4 regions of the Borborobacter xinjiangensis genome follow, and region 1 is predicted to be linked to each of the others. Evidence: predicted binding sites of a transcription regulator. Region 1 holds the regulator's gene; each other region holds the start of a gene.
What was found. Region 1 encodes LexA, which represses DNA repair genes until DNA is damaged. Its sites were predicted from a motif close to TGTTCNNNNTGTGTTCNG; they were not measured.

Region 1 (4,621 bases):
CGGTGGGCGAACAGCGCCTGGCGGTTAATCGCGCACGCCCGAACGAATTCACCATCGAAAACTGGCAGCGTGCGCTTCGGGCAGAAAAGATACTGAAGCCGGACGTTCTTAAGATGGCCAATCCAAGCGCAGCCGGCACTTTGCCGCCAGTCACGGACGGTTTCGTGTGCGATGCCGGACTTTGCCTCGTACGTCATGTTTCAGGCGCAGTGATTGCACATGCGCTTGACGCGGCATCAGCCAAACCTGCATGCGGACAGGCGGCCGTAGTAGTGGTCGATGATGCGACGGCGAGTAATGTATGCGAAAACCGTCGGACGCTGGTGGTCACCAAACGCGAGCTTGCGAGATATGGGAGCGCTGCAATCCAATTATCCGAGGCAGCGACTGGTTCACGAGCCGAAATCAGCTTTGCCATTAGCCGTCCGTATCGTCCGTGGCATACTCAACGGCGCTTCTCGCGCGAGGCTCGTGGATTGCCGCCCTACCGCCGAAAGGCGCCTCGGCGGGCAAATGCGTCTAATGCAGATGCAACAACCAGTTCGGGAGACAGTCGGACGCTCAAATAAACGGACACGAGCAACAGCACATCTCACCCCAAGCGCCCCGGTCTCGCGTAAACGCACTCAAGTGGTATCCGGTGATGCCAGCGATTAGCCGAGGCCAGGGCATGACCGTAAGAGTGTAAGCCGGTTTCCGAAAGAATTCCTGGGTGTCGATTGGGGCGCATGGCGCTCCAAGGAGTAAAAGCTGGGGCGCAGAAGCTCCCGCAATCTCACCCTGTCATCTGGAAGCGAAGGGCTGGCCTCAACGCAATCGAGACCAGGGAAGGCGCACCTGCCGCCGAAAGACCCTCAGTAGCGGCGGATCAACCCGACCAGCTTACCCTGCACCTTCACGCGATCCGGTCCGAAAATGCGCGTCTCATAGGCCGGATTGGCCGCCTCCAGCGCGATTGACGCGCCCTTGCGGCGAAACCGTTTCAGCGTCGCCTCTTCCTCATCCACCAATGCCACGATGATCTCGCCAGGATTGGCGGTGCTGGCATTGCGAATGATAACCGTATCTCCGTCGAAAATGCCGGCCTCGATCATCGAGTCGCCCTTGACCTCCAGAGCGTAATGTTCGCCGCCGGCGATCATCTCCGGCGGCACGGAGATGGAATGGGTCTTGTGCTGGATTGCGTCGATCGGCACGCCGGCGGCGATGCGCCCCATCACCGGAATCGAAACGGAGGCGTTTGAATCGTCGTTCTCCGCCACAGGCCCGCGAGCAGGCTCGGGCGAGCGGCGCCCAAGGCTGCCTTCGATGACGCTTGGCGAAAACTTCGCGCGTTGCGGCGCAAGACCGGGCGCGATGGAATCGGGCAGGCGCAGAACTTCCAGCGCCCGAGCCCGATTGGGCAAGCGCCTGATGAAGCCTCTTTCCTCCAAGGCGGTGATCAGCCGATGGATGCCGGATTTCGAAGCAAGATCCAGAGCCTCCTTCATCTCGTCGAAGGAGGGTGGTATGCCCGACTCCTTCAGGCGTTCATGAATGAAGACGAGAAGCTCGTGTTGTTTGCGCGTGAGCATCGCCACCCCGAAGAATCAAAGAAAAACAAACCCGGAACAAACACTATCTGTTCCAGTTGTGTTCCGCAACCGTTTAAATCGGTGAAAAGTGGGAGAGAGACGCGTCTCGGAGCGCAGATCAGGAAAGGCTTCGGCTGAACTCGGCATCCAGCGATTCCGGCCGCTGTATGACGGCGAATTCGATAGCCACGCCATCCTCGAAATGGCGTACCACCTGTCCACGCATCGTTCCGAGCGTGACCTGAACGCCTAGGGCCGGCTTTACGCTGATTTCGATCGCAGCGCCCGACAGCGACAGATCGATGATCCGGCACTGATATTGTCGCCCGTCGGTGAGTTGCAATGTGCTCATTGGATTGCGCGGTGCGACACGCTCATGGCGGCGGTCTTCCGGCAGGTCGAGTTCATGCTTGTTGGCAAGCCATGTCAACTGTGCGGCGAGTTTGTCCTTCTTGCGGTCGGAGGCGATGATCGTCATCGCAAATCCGTCTTGCATAGTGCGGGTCACGACCCCCTCGACGCGGCCGATATGATCGATATAGGCGATGACTTTTTCGCCGGGGTTGCCGATGCGGTCGCAACGCAGCGCGACATTGCCCGGTGACATATCGACCACCTGGCAGGGGTGTTCCGTGCGATCTTCGAGCATGAAGCGGCCATAGATTTTCACGCGGACGCGTTGAAAGCCGCGCTTTTCTACCGCAGTTGGCGCCTGGTGGATCGCCGCCGCCCTCATGATGCCCCTGTTCGCTCGAATTCCCGCATGGCTGCGCCAGTTTCTAGCCGCTAAATTACGCCACACTGGTTAACGAGCCGTAGCCACGAGGGCGGCAGCGTGCCGTCGTCATTGGGCCACGCCAGGGGACTGCAAGGGCAGGGATCTACTCGTCGAGCCCGCCGGGAAGCACGACGAGGTGACGTATGCGTCGGCCACCACGGAGAGAATCAGCCGATTCCGAGAGCGTTTTCTGGCTGGGGGCGAGCGGCGGCACGGTGACGGCTGGACGGTTTTTCAGGAACATCGGCTCACAGTCGGGATCGACGACCCGAACCGACTCGATCAGCGCATCGGTTATGGGGTCGGCGCCAAGCCAGAACGGCCTCTCGCCTGGAGTGACAATGCCGATGGCGCGCGGGCTTTCCACGCCACCTTCAAGCGGCAGCAGAAGCAGCTCGAACGGATTGGATTTGCCGCACCGCGTGCGGCCCTCGAAAACGACGACGACGACGGACTTGGCATGAAAGACGCCGTAGGCCAGCCGCGCGAGCAGCCGCCTGTCCTTTTCGCGCCACAGGGAGGGAAATGAAAAGCCCTTGAGCTCGCGCCCATATGTGGCGCAAAGCCGGGTGCCGGCGAGGCGGAATACCGCTTCACCGCGCGTGTCGCGCTCCAGAATGAAAGTGTCGGCCAACAGCGTCTTGATGTCGGCCGGCTCGACCTCTGTCCGCCTCGGTGCGGGACGCCCGTCCCGCAGTCGATTCCAATAATGGAACAGGTCGATCGATCCGTTCTGTTTCATACCGCTCCGCTCCGCACAATCTGCCGTCCGGTGTTCCATCGACAAACAGAAAGGCGTTGTTCGAGGAACTACATGCGGGGCGAAGCAGGTTGCGTGCCAGAGCGTATGCCGGCTTGTTAACCGATCGGATGTGTTAAGGTTAATGATTGGTATACGTTGCGGAGTAGAGAGCTGTATGGCACGTTGAAACCACTCCAGCAGCGGTCGCCTCGCGGCGATCGGCAGCACTTCAGTCAAGGTTTTTGGGAGAGCAGGGGGGCTCGACCGGCCGTCCAGCAGAAACGCTGGGCGGCTTTTTTCTTGGTGATTCGCCCATGCCGGGGTTAGAGGCTGCAGGCGCCCGCGCCCGACTTGGATGCTGCGAAGGGTTGCCGTGTAGCTGGAGACAAGATGACCGAGCGGAATCCAAATGAATATGACGGGGCCGATAAGGTTCGCCGCCGCGGCGAGCCGATGTTCAATTTGCCCGGCATTGTGATCGCGGCCATCGGCCTTTGCGTCGGCATCCATCTGCTGCGCGTCTACGTGCTGACGCAGGAGCAGGATATCGGGGTTCTGTTGCGTGCGGCCTTTATCCCGATCCGCTATTCGGGGCAGTTCATCATCGACGTCTATGCCTTCACCAGCCCTTTCACCTATGCGTTCCTGCACGGCGGCGTTGCGCACCTGCTGGTCAACATGATCTGGCTTGCCGCCTTTGGCTCCCCACTGGCAAACCGGCTGGGAGCGCTGCGGTTTTCGCTGTTCTGGGCCGTGTCGGGGCTTGCCGCCGCCGGGCTGCACTACGGCCTGCATCCGCTGGACCAGGCACCGTTGGTCGGCGCCTCCGGCGCGATTTCGGGCATGATGGGGGCTGCCGCGCGATTCGGCTTTCATATCGATCGTTCGTCCGGGAAGCCGGCTTTCGCCGGCCTGCCGCTGCCGGTGGCAGCCGTCTTTCGTTCACGCACCGTCGTGACGTTTCTGGTCGTGTGGATGATCGTCAACCTGGTCACCGGCATCGTGGGCTTTGCGCCCGGCGAGGCGGACCGCATCGCGTGGGAAGCGCATGTCGGCGGCTTTCTGGTCGGTTTCTTCGGCATCCAATTTTTCGAACCAAAGCGGATGTCGCAGCGTTAGGGAAAGCCTGTGTACTGCGGTACGCCGCAAATTGGGAGCCGCTTGAAATGATCCCGATCCCGGCGCACCATGGTTGCGACGGGGCAAGCTTTTGCGGATGTCCGCGACGGCTTTGAAGATTACGAATAGGAGGTCGCCATGGTCGCCATGACCGTGAAGGCAATTCTGGAAGAGAAAGGCCACGATGTTTTCACGCTTGGTCCCAACGAGAAGTTGGCTGATGCGGTAAGAATCATGGTCGATCACCGGGTCGGCGCGCTGGTGATCACCAATGGCGACCATAAGATCGTCGGTATACTGTCGGAGCGCGACATCGTCCGGACCCTCGCCAGGGAAGGCGCGGCCGCGCTGGATCAGGCTGTTCGCATCGCGATGACCCCGAAGGTCAACATCTGCAACGAACATCAT
Region 2 (4,621 bases), on a different contig from region 1:
CGGGTCAACGAGATCGTGGCCACGCGCGAGAAGGCCCATGGCATCCGCCTTGGCATCAAAAAGGGCGGTTGCGCCGGCATGGAATATACGGTCGATCTGGTGACCGAGCCGGATCCGAAGGACGACCATATCGAACGGGATGGCGCTCATGTCTATGTCGCGCCGGAAGCGGCCTTGTTCCTGTTCGGAACAGTCATGGACTTCGAAACGACCCAGTTGCGCACCGGCTTCACCTTCACCAATCCGAACCAGAGCTCGGCCTGCGGCTGCGGCGAATCGGTGGAGCTCAATCCCGCCGATCTGAAGGCTCTGGCGCAGGCGCGGGCTGCCGGCGCCGTCTGAAGCCATGGACAACGAGGCCATTCGCGATCTTTTCGCTGGCCTCGGCCCGGTCAGCATTCGCAAGCTGTTCGGCGGCAAGGGCATCTACCACGACGGTCTGATCATCGCGATCGAACTGCGTGGCGAACTGATGCTGAAGGCCGACGCGCAAGCCGCACCGGAATTCGAAGCTGCTGGTTGCAGGCAATGGTCTTATACCGGCTCCAAGCACGGCAAGAACGTCGCCATGCCATACTGGAGCATTCCCGACAGCGCCATCGACGATCCCGACGAGATGGCGATCTGGGCGCGCAAGGCCTACGCGGCCGCGCTGCGGTCGGCCAAATAGGGCCTGGCGCGGTTCATCGGCCGAGGCAACCACGGTCTGCGGTGATTTTCGAAAACTACTGCTTCTTGAGGCGCCGGCTTGTTGTCGCGGGCTCATGGATCAGTTCGCGCGCGATTGCGGCCGCAAGCCGCGCATTGTTTTCGACGAGCGCGATATTCGTCTTGAGGCTTTCGCCGTTCGTCAGTTCGAAGATCCTGGCCAGCAGGAAAGGCGTCACCGCCTTGCCGGTGATGTGCCGCAATCTGGCGGCGTCCTGCGCGTCGGCGATGTAGTTCGCCATTCTGGCTGCATCGATCTCGGCGTCTTGCGGAACCGGATTGGCCACCAGCATGCCGCCGGCGATGCCGAGCGCGCGGCGGGTGTGGAAGAAAGCCGCGATGTCCTTGGCCGTGTCGAGGCGCAATGGCGCCGAAATATTCGAATTTCGCGACCAGAACGCCGGCATCACGTCGGCCCGGAACGCCACGACGGGCACGCCGCGCGTCTCCAGCACTTCCAGCGTCTTCTCGATGTCCAGAATGGCCTTGGCCCCCGCTGAAACGACAATCAGCGGCGTGTGCGCGAGTTCATCGAGATCGGCCGAGATGTCGAAGCTGGCTTCCGCACCCTTGTGGACGCCGCCGATGCCGCCCGTGGCGAATACCTCGATGCCGGCCAGATGTGCCGCGATCATCGTTGCCGCGACAGTCGTACCGCCGGTGCGGCCTTGGGTGACCGCAAAGGCCAGATCTGCGCGCGACAGTTTCATGGCTCCGGTGGAATTGGCGAGGGCCTCACGCTCCTCGCCTGAGAGGCCGATTTTCAACCGACCGCCGATCACCGCGATGGTGGCCGGAACCGCGCCTTCATCCCGGACGATCTGCTCGACATTGGCGGCCATGGCGCTGTTTTGCGGGTATGGCATGCCATGGGTGATGATCGTGCTTTCGAGCGCCACCACCGGCCTGCCTGAGGCGAGCGCTTCGGCCACCGGCGGATTGACGTCCGTGAAGGAACGGGCGGCTTCCGGTGTCATGGTGTTTCTCCGATTTTCGTGCCGAGTTCCACCGCCTGCGGCACCAGCGCCAGCGTAGCGGCAAATGTCTGCGCCGAAAAGACGGGCACGGATGCGCGGCTCTGAACGGCAAGCGTGGCCGCCGCAACACCCTCGCGAAGCGCTTCGCGTAAATTCATGCCGCGTGCAATCGCCGCGACAGTCGCACCCGCAAGTGCATCGCCGGCGCCCGTCGCGTCGAGCACCGCTGATGCCGGCGGCGGGATAATCGAAAACAGCCCATCGCCGTCAAATCCTGTAACCGGCCCGCTGCCGGAGGTTATCACGCCACTGACCAATCCCTGGCTTTGCAGGGCACGCACCGTCGCGGCGGCGGGCGCATACTCGCTCATGTGAGAAAGGGCTGCTGCCTCGCGCTGGTTCATGAACAGGCAGGAAAGGCCACTCAGTCCATCGGCCAAGCGGGAGACCTTGGCCGGAGAAATCGCTATCGCGAACGATGGTTTGCCAGCCGCAATCTCAGCAAGTAGCCGCAGGGCGGAGGCGGGCAGGTTGGCATCGCACAGCAGCGCATCGGCGCGCTCGATCGCCTCGCGCATTTTCGAGCGGCGCATCTGCTTGGTAAAAGCAAGGTCGTAAAGCGCCATGTCGGCGAAGCCTAGGATCACTTCGCCATCACGATCGATGATTGCCGTATAGCTCGGCGTCACTCGGTCGAGAAAGACGACCGAAAGATCGGCAATGCCTTCCGCTGCGATAGCCCGCGAAACTGTTTCCCCGGCCGCGTCTCCGCCTCGAATCGACATCAGCGAGCCCACCGCGCCGCGCCGGACCGCATTGCGCAGTGCGTTGAAGACGCCGCCGCCCACATCCTCGCGCATCACTCCCGGATTTGACGCACCCGGCACATAGGCGTCCGTTATCCGGCCGCGCCGGTCGATATGCGCCCCGCCGACGGCGAGTATTCGAGGAGAGTTCATGGGTTCAATCTCATCGTAATCCGCCGCAGGCGGATGGATCATGAAGCGCGTTCAACGTCGAATCGCTTAGGCGATGCCATGGGAAGGTCCGACCGGCCATCCTGCCATCGCTTCGCGCCGGATGAGTATAAAAATAGAACAAATCACAGATGTGATTTATTATCAAATACATAGCTCCTATTGCGAAAAGAGAACAAAAAGGGTACACATGGAATGATAAATCGGACCGGCGGGTCCTCATTGACGTCCAAGGGGTAATGTATCATGGCTCAGAATTCGTTACGGCTCGTAGAGGACAAATCGGTGGACAAATCTAAGGCTTTGGATGCCGCGCTGTCGCAGATCGAACGCGCTTTCGGCAAGGGCTCGATCATGCGCCTGGGAGCGAACGAGAAGATCGTCGAGATCGAGACCGTATCGACCGGCTCGCTTGGACTCGACATCGCGCTCGGCGTCGGCGGGTTGCCGCGCGGCCGCATCATCGAAATCTATGGCCCGGAAAGCTCCGGCAAGACGACGCTTGCGCTGCATACGGTGGCCGAATCGCAGAAAAAGGGTGGTATCTGTGCGTTCGTTGACGCCGAACACGCGCTTGACCCGGTCTATGCGCGAAAGCTTGGCGTCGACCTTGAGAACCTTCTGATTTCCCAGCCCGACACCGGCGAACAGGCCTTGGAAATCTGCGACACGCTGGTGCGCTCGGGAGCCGTTGACGTTCTGGTCGTCGATTCGGTGGCGGCGCTGACGCCGCGTGCCGAAATCGAAGGCGAGATGGGCGACTCGCTGCCTGGTCTCCAGGCACGCCTCATGAGCCAGGCGTTGCGCAAGCTGACCGCTTCCATCTCGCGCTCCAACACGATGGTCATCTTCATCAACCAGATTCGTATGAAGATCGGCGTGATGTTCGGCTCGCCCGAAACCACGACTGGCGGCAATGCGCTCAAGTTCTATGCCTCGGTTCGCCTCGACATCCGCCGCATCGGTTCGGTCAAGGATCGCGACGAGGTGGTCGGCAACCAGACCCGCGTGAAGGTGGTGAAGAACAAGCTTGCGCCGCCTTTCAAGCAGGTGGAATTCGATATCATGTATGGCGAAGGCGTTTCCAAGACCGGCGAGCTTGTCGATCTCGGCGTCAAGGCCGGCGTGATTGAGAAGGCAGGCGCCTGGTTCTCCTACAATTCACAGCGCCTCGGCCAGGGCCGGGAGAATGCCAAGCTGTTCTTGCGCGACAATCCCGACACCGCCCGCGAGATCGAGCTCACCTTGCGGCAGAATGCCGGGCTGATTGCCGAGAAATTCCTCGAGGGCGAGCCCGACGGCGGTTTCGAGGCTGAAGCCGGCGAAATGTGAACGGGCCCTGCCTGAGCCGGATTTTCAAAGCCGCCGGCCTCTGTGTCGGCGGCTTTGTTTTGGCAAGGCTTCCTCGTCGGGTTTGTTTCCGCAATTCTGGACAGTGCGGGGGGCGGCGGCTAAAAGGCTCTGTCCATTTTCCCGCCTTTGGCACCGGCGGAGTTCTCGCAAAGGCAATGACATGAGTGGCGTAAACGAAATCCGGTCGACATTTCTCGACTATTTCCGGAAAAACGGACATGAAGCCGTGGCTTCAAGCCCGCTCGTGCCCCGTAACGACCCGACGCTCATGTTCGTCAACGCCGGCATGGTGCAGTTCAAGAATGTCTTCACCGGGCTTGAGAGCCGCGCCTATTCGCGCGCGGTAACGTCGCAGAAATGCGTGCGCGCCGGCGGCAAGCACAACGATCTCGACAATGTCGGCTACACCGCCCGCCATCACACCTTTTTCGAGATGCTCGGCAATTTCTCCTTCGGTGACTATTTCAAGGAGCGCGCCATCGAGCTTGCCTGGAACCTGATCACCAAGGAATTCGGGCTCGAGCGCGATCGCCTGCTGGTTACCGTCTACCATACCGACGATGAAGCGGCGGGTTTCTGGAGCAAGATTGCCGGCCTGCCCGAGCA
Region 3 (4,621 bases), on a different contig from region 1:
CTCGGCTCGGCGACAATCGCTTCAGGCGTGCCGGAGGCCACCAGTTCGCCGCCGCCGTCACCGCCTTCGGGACCTAGGTCGAGCACCCAGTCGGAAGTCTTGATCACCTCCAGATTGTGCTCGATGACAACCACGGTGTTGCCCTGTTCGACCAGTTCATGCAGCACTTCGAGCAGCTTCGCCACATCGTGGAAATGCAGGCCAGTTGTTGGCTCGTCGAGGATGTAGAGCGTCTTGCCGGTCGCCTTGCGCGAGAGTTCCTTGGCGAGCTTGATGCGTTGCGCCTCGCCGCCAGACAGCGTCGTGGCCTGCTGGCCTATATGGATGTAGCCGAGCCCGACCTGTTTCAGCGTTTCCAGCTTGTCGCGTACGGCGGGAACGGCAGAGAAGAATTCGACGCCTTCCTCTACGGTCATGTCGAGAACATCGGCGATCGATTTGCCCTTGAACATCACGTCCAGCGTCTCGCGATTGTAGCGCTTGCCGTGGCAGACGTCGCAGGTGACGTAGACATCGGGAAGGAAGTGCATCTCGATCTTGATGACGCCATCGCCCTGGCAGGCTTCACAGCGGCCGCCCTTAACGTTGAAGGAAAACCGGCCGGGCTGATAGCCGCGCGCTTTCGCTTCCGGCAGACCGGCGAACCAGTCGCGGATTGGCGTAAAGGCACCCGTATAGGTGGCGGGATTGGAACGCGGTGTGCGGCCGATGGGCGACTGGTCGATGTCGATGACCTTGTCGAGGAATTCCAGTCCTTCTATCCGGTCGTGTTCGGCCGGATGCTCGCGCGATCCCATGATGCGGCGCGATGCGGCCTTGAACAGCGTCTCGATCAGGAAGGTGGATTTGCCGCCGCCTGAAACGCCGGTCACCGCGGTGAAGGTGCCAAGCGGGATTTCCGCCGTTACGTTTTTCAGATTGTTGCCGCGTGCGCCCACCACCTTGATGCGTTTGCCTTTCTTGCCGGGGCGACGCTCGGCTGGTGTTGCGATCTCCAGTTCGCCAGACAGATATTTGCCGGTGATCGAGGCCGGATTGGCCATGACCTCGCGCGGCGTGCCCTGGGCGATGACGCGTCCGCCATGAATGCCGGCGGCAGGGCCGATATCGACGACGTAGTCGGCATGAAGAATGGCATCCTCGTCATGCTCGACGACGATGACCGTGTTGCCGATATCGCGCAGGTGCTTCAGCGTATCGAGCAGGCGTGTATTGTCGCGCTGGTGCAGGCCAATGGACGGTTCATCCAGCACATAAAGCACGCCGGTGAGGCCCGAGCCGATTTGCGAAGCAAGCCTTATTCTTTGGCTTTCGCCGCCAGAAAGCGTGCCGGAATTGCGCGCCAGCGTCAGATAGTCCAGACCAACATCATTGAGAAAGCGCAGCCGCTCGCGGATCTCCTTCAGGACACGCACAGCGATTTCGTTCTGCTTGTCATTCAACTGCGTCGGCAGGTCCGCGAACCACCTGTTGGCATTGCGAATGGATTGCTGTGTCACTTCGCCGATATGCTTGCCGCCGATCTTTACCGCCAGTGCTTCCGGCTTGAGGCGATAGCCATTGCAGGCCGGGCAGGGGGTGGCGGACATGAAGCGCTCGATTTCCTCCCGCATCCAGGCGGATTCGGTTTCCTTCCAACGCCGCTCGAGATTGGGAACCACGCCCTCGAAGGTTTTAGTTGTCTTATAGGAGCGCAAGCCATCATCGTACTGGAAGGCGATCTCGCGCTCACCCGTTCCTTGAAGGATCGCGCTTCTGGCTTCGTCAGAAAGGTCTTTCCATTTGTCACCCAGCTTAAAGCCGTAGACCGTGCCCAAAGCCTCGAGCGTTTGGGAATAGTAGGGAGACGTTGATTTAGCCCACGGACTGATCGCGCCGTCGCGTAGCGACACGTTTTCATCCGGAACCACAAGGTGGGCATCTATGGCGCGTTGGCTGCCCAGGCCATCGCAGGTTGGACAGGCGCCGAATGGATTGTTGAAGGAGAACAGCCTGGGCTCGATTTCGGGAATAGTGAATCCCGACACCGGGCAGGCAAACTTCTCCGAGAACAGCACCCGCTCGTGCGTCTCGTTCTTGGATTTGTAGGCGGATTCTTCCGAGGTTTCGCTTGCCGGCAGCGGCTTGTCGGCAAACTCCGCCACCACCAACCCTTCAGCCAGTTTCAGCGCCGTTTCCATGGAATCGGCAAGTCGGGTAGCGAGGTCGGGGCGCACCACTATGCGGTCCACCACCACATCGATGTCGTGTTTGTATTTCTTGTCCAGCGCAGGCACTTCGGCGATCTCGTAGAAGACCCCGTCGATCTTTACGCGCTGGAAGCCTTTCTTCTGTAGCTCCAGGAGTTCCTTGCGGTACTCGCCTTTGCGGCCGCGCACGATCGGCGCCATGATGTAGAGCCGCGTGCCTTCCTCCATCGCCAGCACACGGTCGACCATTTGGCTCACCGTTTGGCTTTCAATCGGCAACCCGGTAGCCGGCGAATAGGGAACACCCACGCGCGCGAACAAAAGGCGCATGTAGTCGTATATCTCGGTAACTGTGCCGACCGTCGAGCGCGGGTTCTTCGACGTTGTCTTCTGCTCTATGGAAATAGCCGGAGACAGGCCGTCGATCTGATCGACGTCCGGCTTTTGCATCATCTCCAGAAACTGGCGCGCGTAGGCAGAAAGGCTCTCGACGTAGCGCCGCTGCCCCTCGGCGTAGATGGTATCGAAGGCGAGCGACGATTTACCGGAGCCGGAAAGCCCAGTCATCACCACGAGGGAATCGCGTGGCAAATCGAGGTCCACATTCTTCAGATTGTGTTCGCGTGCACCGCGAATGGAAATGTATTTTTGGTCGGCCATGGCCGGTCCGCCGCCTCAGATCATGATGTCTCGGAATGGCGGGTTATCCCGGCCTTCCGCCAATATAGGTCGTCTCTACGCGGTTTCGAGAGAAGCCGCACTTCCCCGCCAGCGTTTAAGCGTCTTTCAGGACAGCGGGCAAGCGCAAAGAACAAAAAATGAACAGGCTACTGACAAAACCGGCCATACGGATTCATGTTACAGTGGATCACTTTTTGGTCGATATGCCTGCAAAAGGTTGACGCAGGTGCCAGGAAGGACCAGTCTTGGCAAGTCAGGAAAGCCGATCGCCAAACGGCGATCTTCGCAACCGGCAGGCAGTCTGCGAGACGCCGCAGACCAGCGAATGAAGCGCTTCCGGACACCATGTGCAACGGACAGAAGGAGCGAGGCATGACTCCACCGGACAGTCCCATCAGGCTCTACGCCGAGTAGAGCCGCGATCAGCACGAAACTAAACCAAGGCCCTTGGTTGCCAGTATTTGCCTGATCGTTTCCCTTACAATTTGAAACCATAGTCGGATCGACGGTTGAATCCGCGAAGCATCCGAAGACAAAAAGTCGGTGAAACGCTCCCGACACTATGGGTTGAACCCATTCAAAGCCCCGTCATTCTGCTCTGGCAGCGGCGGGGCTACTCATTTCAGGCGCCCACTTTTTGAGAGGGTGAGGTCGTGTCAGCGGTTTGGCGGTCGGGTCGAGCCAACACCCACGTCAATGGTGACATCGCCAGAAATGCGTACATCGACATTTCCGATCTTGAATTGGCCTGACTTGCCCTGTGGAACCGTATCATCCGGTTCTGCTTCAAGCGGTTTGACGATGCTATAGCCATCCATCACTCCGGGCAAAGTGGTGCGGGAACTGCTGCTGGAGCCGGAGTCCGCCCAAGCAGTACTCGATACGCAGATTAGAGCTATAGTCAGGACCGATGCCGATTTACAAAACATGGCCTCAATATAGGGGCATCAAGCGGGTCAAACCAGCATCTCAAGACAAATCACCTGTCCAAAGCAAGGGCCGGCAGATGGATCGGTTCAACCAGGTGAAATTTTCTTGACTCGATCAAAGGGTATTAATAGAACATATAGAGAACAAAATCTTTGTGGGAAAGAGGCCCTTAGTCGAGCAGAATGAGGCGTCTCGCTATAAGGTGCTGCGGTAATTTCGTTTCGGATAAGCGTGGAGAAGTATCATGGCGGGTAGCGTCAACAAGGTCATCCTGGTGGGTAATCTGGGGGCAGACCCTGAAATCCGCCGGCTAAATTCGGGCGAACCTGTCGTCAATCTGCGCATAGCAACCTCAGAAAGCTGGCGTGACAAGAATTCCGGTGAACGCAGGGAAAAGACGGAATGGCATCAGGTCGTCATCTTCAACGACAGCCTCGCCAAGGTTGCCGAGCAGTACCTCAAGAAGGGCATGAAAGTTTACATCGAGGGCCAGCTTCAGACCCGAAAGTGGGAAAAGGACGGCGTCGAGCGCTACACGACCGAGATCGTACTGCAGAAATTTCGCGGCGAATTGCAGATGCTGGATTCACGTGGGCAAGGTGAGGGCGGCCAGGTTGGGGGGTACTCCGGCGGCGGTGGTGGCCGAAGCTCCGATTTTGGCCAGTCCGGCCCCGGCGACTATGGTTCCAACCGTGGTGGCGGCGGTGGCCCGAGCCGTGGTGGCGGCGGTGGCTCTCGTGATTTGGACGACGAAATCCCGTTCTGACTTTTGTGGCCGCGGCACTGTGATTTTGTGCTTGGTCAACAGGTTGATGCTGTTT
Region 4 (4,621 bases), on a different contig from region 1:
ACATCGATAGCATGTCGGAATGCCTGGCCTCCTTTCGTGCCGGCTACCGCACAGCTGTTGCCGTCGACGGCGGCGTGGACCGAACAAATCCACCTTCGGCCCCGAACGAATCCACCTTCGGCCACCAACGCCGCTGCAAGTGGGCAGCGCCCGCCGATGTCGATAGATAGTGATAGGTCCGCGTGGCCCCGACAGAACCTTATTACCGAACATGGCAAGTCGTTCGACGATAATCCGCGCCTTCAGCAGTAGACCGCGCGAAGATCGTTGGCTGGCGCCCGACAGCATTGCCGCGAACGGCGGAGCCACGATCGAGACAGCAACAACGCCTCGCCCGTCGAAAAGGCAAGTCTCCAGCGAACCCCAGCTAGGTGTTTGTTGACACATCTGATGAGAGAAAAAGGCTGTGTTTACTGCGATTGACAAGCTTTATTTACAAGCACAATCGTCCACATGGACAATGCTCCGCAATTGAAGAACTACCGAAGTTTGGTTATTGCGTAAGCTATTGAATCCCCAAACGTATCATGCACTGTGTTTACATAGGGCCTAGACCACCTGTCAGAATGGGATTTCGTCGTCGAGATCGCGCGAGGAACCGCCGCCGCTCCTGCCGCCGCGCCCATAGTCGTCATTTGGACCCGACTGGCCGAAATCGGATCCGCTGCGCCCACCACCGCCATAGCCGACCTGGCCGCCCTCGCCGCCCTGGCCGCGCGCATCCAGCATCTGCAGTTCGCCCCGGAATTTCTGCAGCACGATCTCGGTCGTATAGCGCTCGATGCCGTCCTTTTCCCATTTACGGGTCTGGAGCGAGCCTTCGATATAAACCTTCATGCCCTTCTTGAGATATTGCTCGGCGACCTTTGCAAGGTTGTCGTTGAATATCACCACCTGGTGCCATTCGGTCTTTTCGCGGCGTTCGCCCGAATTCTTGTCGCGCCAGGTTTCCGAGGTGGCAATCCGCAGATTGACGACCGGATCACCGGAATTCAGCCGCCGGATTTCCGGATCCGCGCCAAGATTGCCGACCAGAATGACTTTGTTGACGCTACCCGCCATGACACCGCTCCGCACAGATTCACAGAAACAATTTGTTGGCCGACCCTAGCCCATCAGGGCCGCCGCAGGCGGTTTGCGCCGCCAAATTCGGTCTCTTTCCACAAATTGTTTGTTCTAGATTTGTTCTAGTTGCATCCTGTTGGGATTTCAAGCCCCCGCATTCCCGCCACCGGAAACATGAGAAAGGCCCCGCCGCCTTTTGGCTCGCGAGGCCTTGATGGCTATTTGCCAACTGCCGGGAGTGTTTTACCGGCTTTTCCTTCGGATGCTACGCGGCAGTCAGCCGACGATCCGACCAGTAGTCTCTGATTGTAGGGGGAACGGCAAGTCCAATGCCTGACGGGGAAACCCGTAGCTACGCCTGCCGCGGCTCCACGCAAAGGCGGAGCCATTTGGAACAGTCCGGTGGACTCATGCCTCAACTCCTGTGCCGATTGATCCAACGTCTTCCGAAGCGTCAATTCGCCTGTCTGCGGCGCCTCGCAGACGGCCCGTCGGCGGCGAAGAGCATTCCAAGGGACGCTCGGCTGCGGATGACCTGAGAATGTTGCGCCCTCTGCCCCGCGAGGTCAACCCGCACACCGGCAGTGCTGCAAAATGTGATCGAAGCATAAGCTTTACCCTGCCGCTTGCAGCAGACTGTCAGGAACGTGTTCGGCCTTTGTTCTTTCTGCTTGCCCTGAAGGCGTAAAAGCGGCAAAACCGGCTGACAGCGAGGATCAGGCGCATCTCGACAGCGCGATTGAAATACCTACATGAGGGTTTGGCCGGTCAACCCGCCAATCCGATATTTAAATTGAGGCGACGGACCCGGCATGGCCGACCAGAAGTATCTTTCCATTCGCGGCGCGCGCGAACACAATTTGAAGAATGTCGATCTCGATCTTCCCCGGGACTCGCTGATCGTCATGACCGGCCTTTCCGGTTCCGGCAAGTCGTCGCTTGCCTTCGACACGATCTATGCCGAGGGCCAGCGGCGCTATGTGGAAAGCCTTTCGGCCTATGCGCGGCAATTTCTGGAGATGATGCAGAAGCCGGACGTCGACCAGATCGACGGACTGTCGCCAGCCATCTCCATCGAACAGAAGACGACCTCGCGCAATCCGCGCTCGACCGTCGGCACGGTGACGGAAATCTACGACTATATGCGCCTGCTTTTCGCGCGCGTCGGTATTCCTTATTCGCCGGCAACCGGCCTGCCGATCGAAAGCCAGACGGTCAGCCAGATGGTGGATCGGGTGCTCGCACTGGACGAAGGCACGCGCCTCTACATCATGGCGCCGGTAGTGCGCGGCCGCAAAGGCGAGTACCGCAAGGAACTCGCCGAATTGCAGAAAAAGGGCTTTCAGCGGGTCAAAATCGACGGCGCTTTCTACGAGATCGCCGAGGCCCCGGCGCTCGACAAGAAATACAAGCACGACATCGACGTGGTGGTCGACCGTATCGTGGTTCGCGGCGACCTTGCAACGCGGCTTGCCGATTCGATCGAGACGGCGCTGAAGCTTGCTGACGGGCTTTGCGTGGCTGAATTCGCCGACAGGCCGTTGCCCGCGGCCGAGACCGCCGAGGAATCCGCCAACAAGTCCAAGAACGAGACGCACGAACGCATTCTGTTCTCGGAGAAATTCGCCTGTCCGGTTTCGGGCTTCACGATCTCCGAGATCGAGCCGCGACTGTTTTCGTTCAACAATCCGTTCGGCGCCTGCCCTGCCTGCGATGGGCTTGGAACGCAGCGGGCCATCGATGCCACTCTGGTCGTTCCGGACGATAATGTTTCGCTGCGGGCCGGCGCCGTGTCGCCCTGGGCGAAATCGACCTCGCCTTATTATTCGCAGACCCTCGAAGCGCTGGGCAAGGTCTATGGCTTCAAGCTCAGCGACAAGTTCAAGGACCTGTTCGACGAAGCCAAGCAAGCGATTCTCTACGGCACCGGCGACCGCCAGATTGCCTTCACCTATGACGACGGCTTGCGCTCCTACAAGACCACCAAGACCTTCGAAGGCGTGATCCCCAATCTCGAGCGGCGTTGGAAGGAAACCGAATCGGCCTGGATGCGCGAGGAGATCGAGCGCTTCATGTCCTCGACCCCCTGCCCTGCCTGCAACGGCTATCGCCTGAAGCCTGAAACGCTGGCGGTGAAGGTCGCCGGCCTACATATCGGCCAGGTGTCGGAAATGTCGATACGCAAGGCCAATGTCTGGTTTGAGGAACTGCCGGCGACACTCAATAATAAGCAGAATGAGATCGCCGTTCGCATCCTGAAGGAAATCCGCGAGCGGCTGCGTTTTCTCAACGATGTCGGCCTCGATTATCTGACGCTGGCGCGGAACTCGGGCACGCTCTCGGGCGGCGAAAGCCAGCGCATCCGGCTTGCCTCTCAGATCGGCTCCGGCCTGACCGGCGTGCTTTATGTGCTCGACGAACCGTCGATCGGGCTTCATCAGCGCGACAATACCCGCCTGCTCGACACGCTGAAGCATCTGCGCGACCTCGGCAACACGGTCATCGTCGTCGAGCATGACGAGGACGCGATCCTAACGGCCGACTATGTAGTCGATATCGGCCCTGCCGCCGGCATCCACGGCGGCAACGTCGTCGCGGAAGGCACGCCAGCCGAAATCATGGCCAATCCGCGCTCGATCACCGGAAAGTATCTGACCGGCGACCTGGAGATTCCGATGCCGTCGGACCGGCGCCAGCCGAAAAAGGCACGCAGCATCAAGGTTGTCGGCGCGCGCGGCAACAATCTGAAGAATGTCACGGCCGAAATACCGCTCGGCACCTTCACCTGCGTCACCGGCGTTTCAGGCGGAGGCAAGTCGACCTTCCTGATCGAGACGCTGTTCAAGGCGGCGTCGCGCCGCATCATGGGTTCGCGCGAACATCCGGCCGAGCACGATCGCATCGAGGGGTTGGAATTCCTCGACAAGGTCATCGACATCGATCAGTCGCCGATCGGCCGCACTCCGCGCTCCAATCCGGCAACATACACTGGCGCCTTCACGCCGATCCGCGACTGGTTTGCCGGCCTGCCCGAGGCCAAGGCGCGTGGTTATCAGCCCGGCCGCTTCTCGTTCAACGTCAAGGGCGGGCGCTGCGAAGCCTGCCAGGGCGACGGCGTCATCAAGATCGAGATGCACTTCCTGCCGGATGTCTATGTCACCTGCGACGTCTGCCACGGCAAGCGCTACAATCGCGAAACCCTCGACGTCACCTTCAAGACCAAATCCATCGCCGACGTGCTGGAGATGACGGTCGAGGAAGGCGTCGAATTCTTCGCCGCGGTGCCTGCGGTGCGCGACAAGCTGGAGACTCTGGCCAAGGTCGGCCTCGGCTATATCCATATCGGCCAGCAGGCCAACACGCTTTCAGGCGGCGAGGCACAGCGCATCAAGCTCGCCAAGGAACTGTCGCGCAAGGCGACCGGCAAGACGCTCTACATTCTCGACGAGCCGACGACCGGCCTGCATTTCCACGACGTGGCCAAGTTGCTCGAAGTGCTGCATGAACTGGTCGAACAGGGCAACACGGTGGTGGTCATCGAGCACAATCTCGAAGT

Region 2: a site for LexA is predicted at 2,834-2,851, ahead of recA (recombinase RecA). Genes of this name have one in related genera too.
Region 3: a site for LexA is predicted at 2,997-3,014, ahead of uvrA (excinuclease ABC subunit UvrA). Genes of this name have one in related genera too.
Region 4: a site for LexA is predicted at 1,173-1,190, ahead of ssb (single-stranded DNA-binding protein). Genes of this name have one in related genera too.

What each region holds. Positions count from the first base shown of each region.
Region 1 is NZ_JBLLVA010000005.1:94,585-99,205, forward strand. It holds gene ACLKMW_RS08380 (ComEC/Rec2 family competence protein) at 1-569, shown strand, start outside; gene lexA (transcriptional repressor LexA) at 855-1,574, opposite strand; gene ACLKMW_RS08390 (PilZ domain-containing protein) at 1,693-2,310, opposite strand; gene ACLKMW_RS08395 (PAS domain-containing protein) at 2,456-3,094, opposite strand; gene ACLKMW_RS08400 (rhomboid family intramembrane serine protease) at 3,485-4,213, shown strand; gene ACLKMW_RS08405 (CBS domain-containing protein) at 4,361-4,621, shown strand, end outside.
Region 2 is NZ_JBLLVA010000002.1:187,431-192,051, forward strand. It holds gene sufA (Fe-S cluster assembly scaffold SufA) at 1-342, shown strand, start outside; gene ACLKMW_RS03080 (TfoX/Sxy family protein) at 347-670, shown strand; gene ACLKMW_RS03085 (pseudouridine-5'-phosphate glycosidase) at 726-1,685, opposite strand; gene ACLKMW_RS03090 (carbohydrate kinase family protein) at 1,682-2,644, opposite strand; gene recA (recombinase RecA) at 2,909-3,994, shown strand; gene alaS (alanine--tRNA ligase) at 4,176-4,621, shown strand, end outside.
Region 3 is NZ_JBLLVA010000044.1:17,028-21,648, forward strand. It holds gene uvrA (excinuclease ABC subunit UvrA) at 1-2,849, opposite strand, end outside; gene ACLKMW_RS24745 (hypothetical protein) at 3,527-3,688, opposite strand; gene ssb (single-stranded DNA-binding protein) at 4,045-4,566, shown strand.
Region 4 is NZ_JBLLVA010000011.1:108,400-113,020, forward strand. It holds gene ssb (single-stranded DNA-binding protein) at 562-1,062, opposite strand; gene uvrA (excinuclease ABC subunit UvrA) at 1,878-4,621, shown strand, end outside.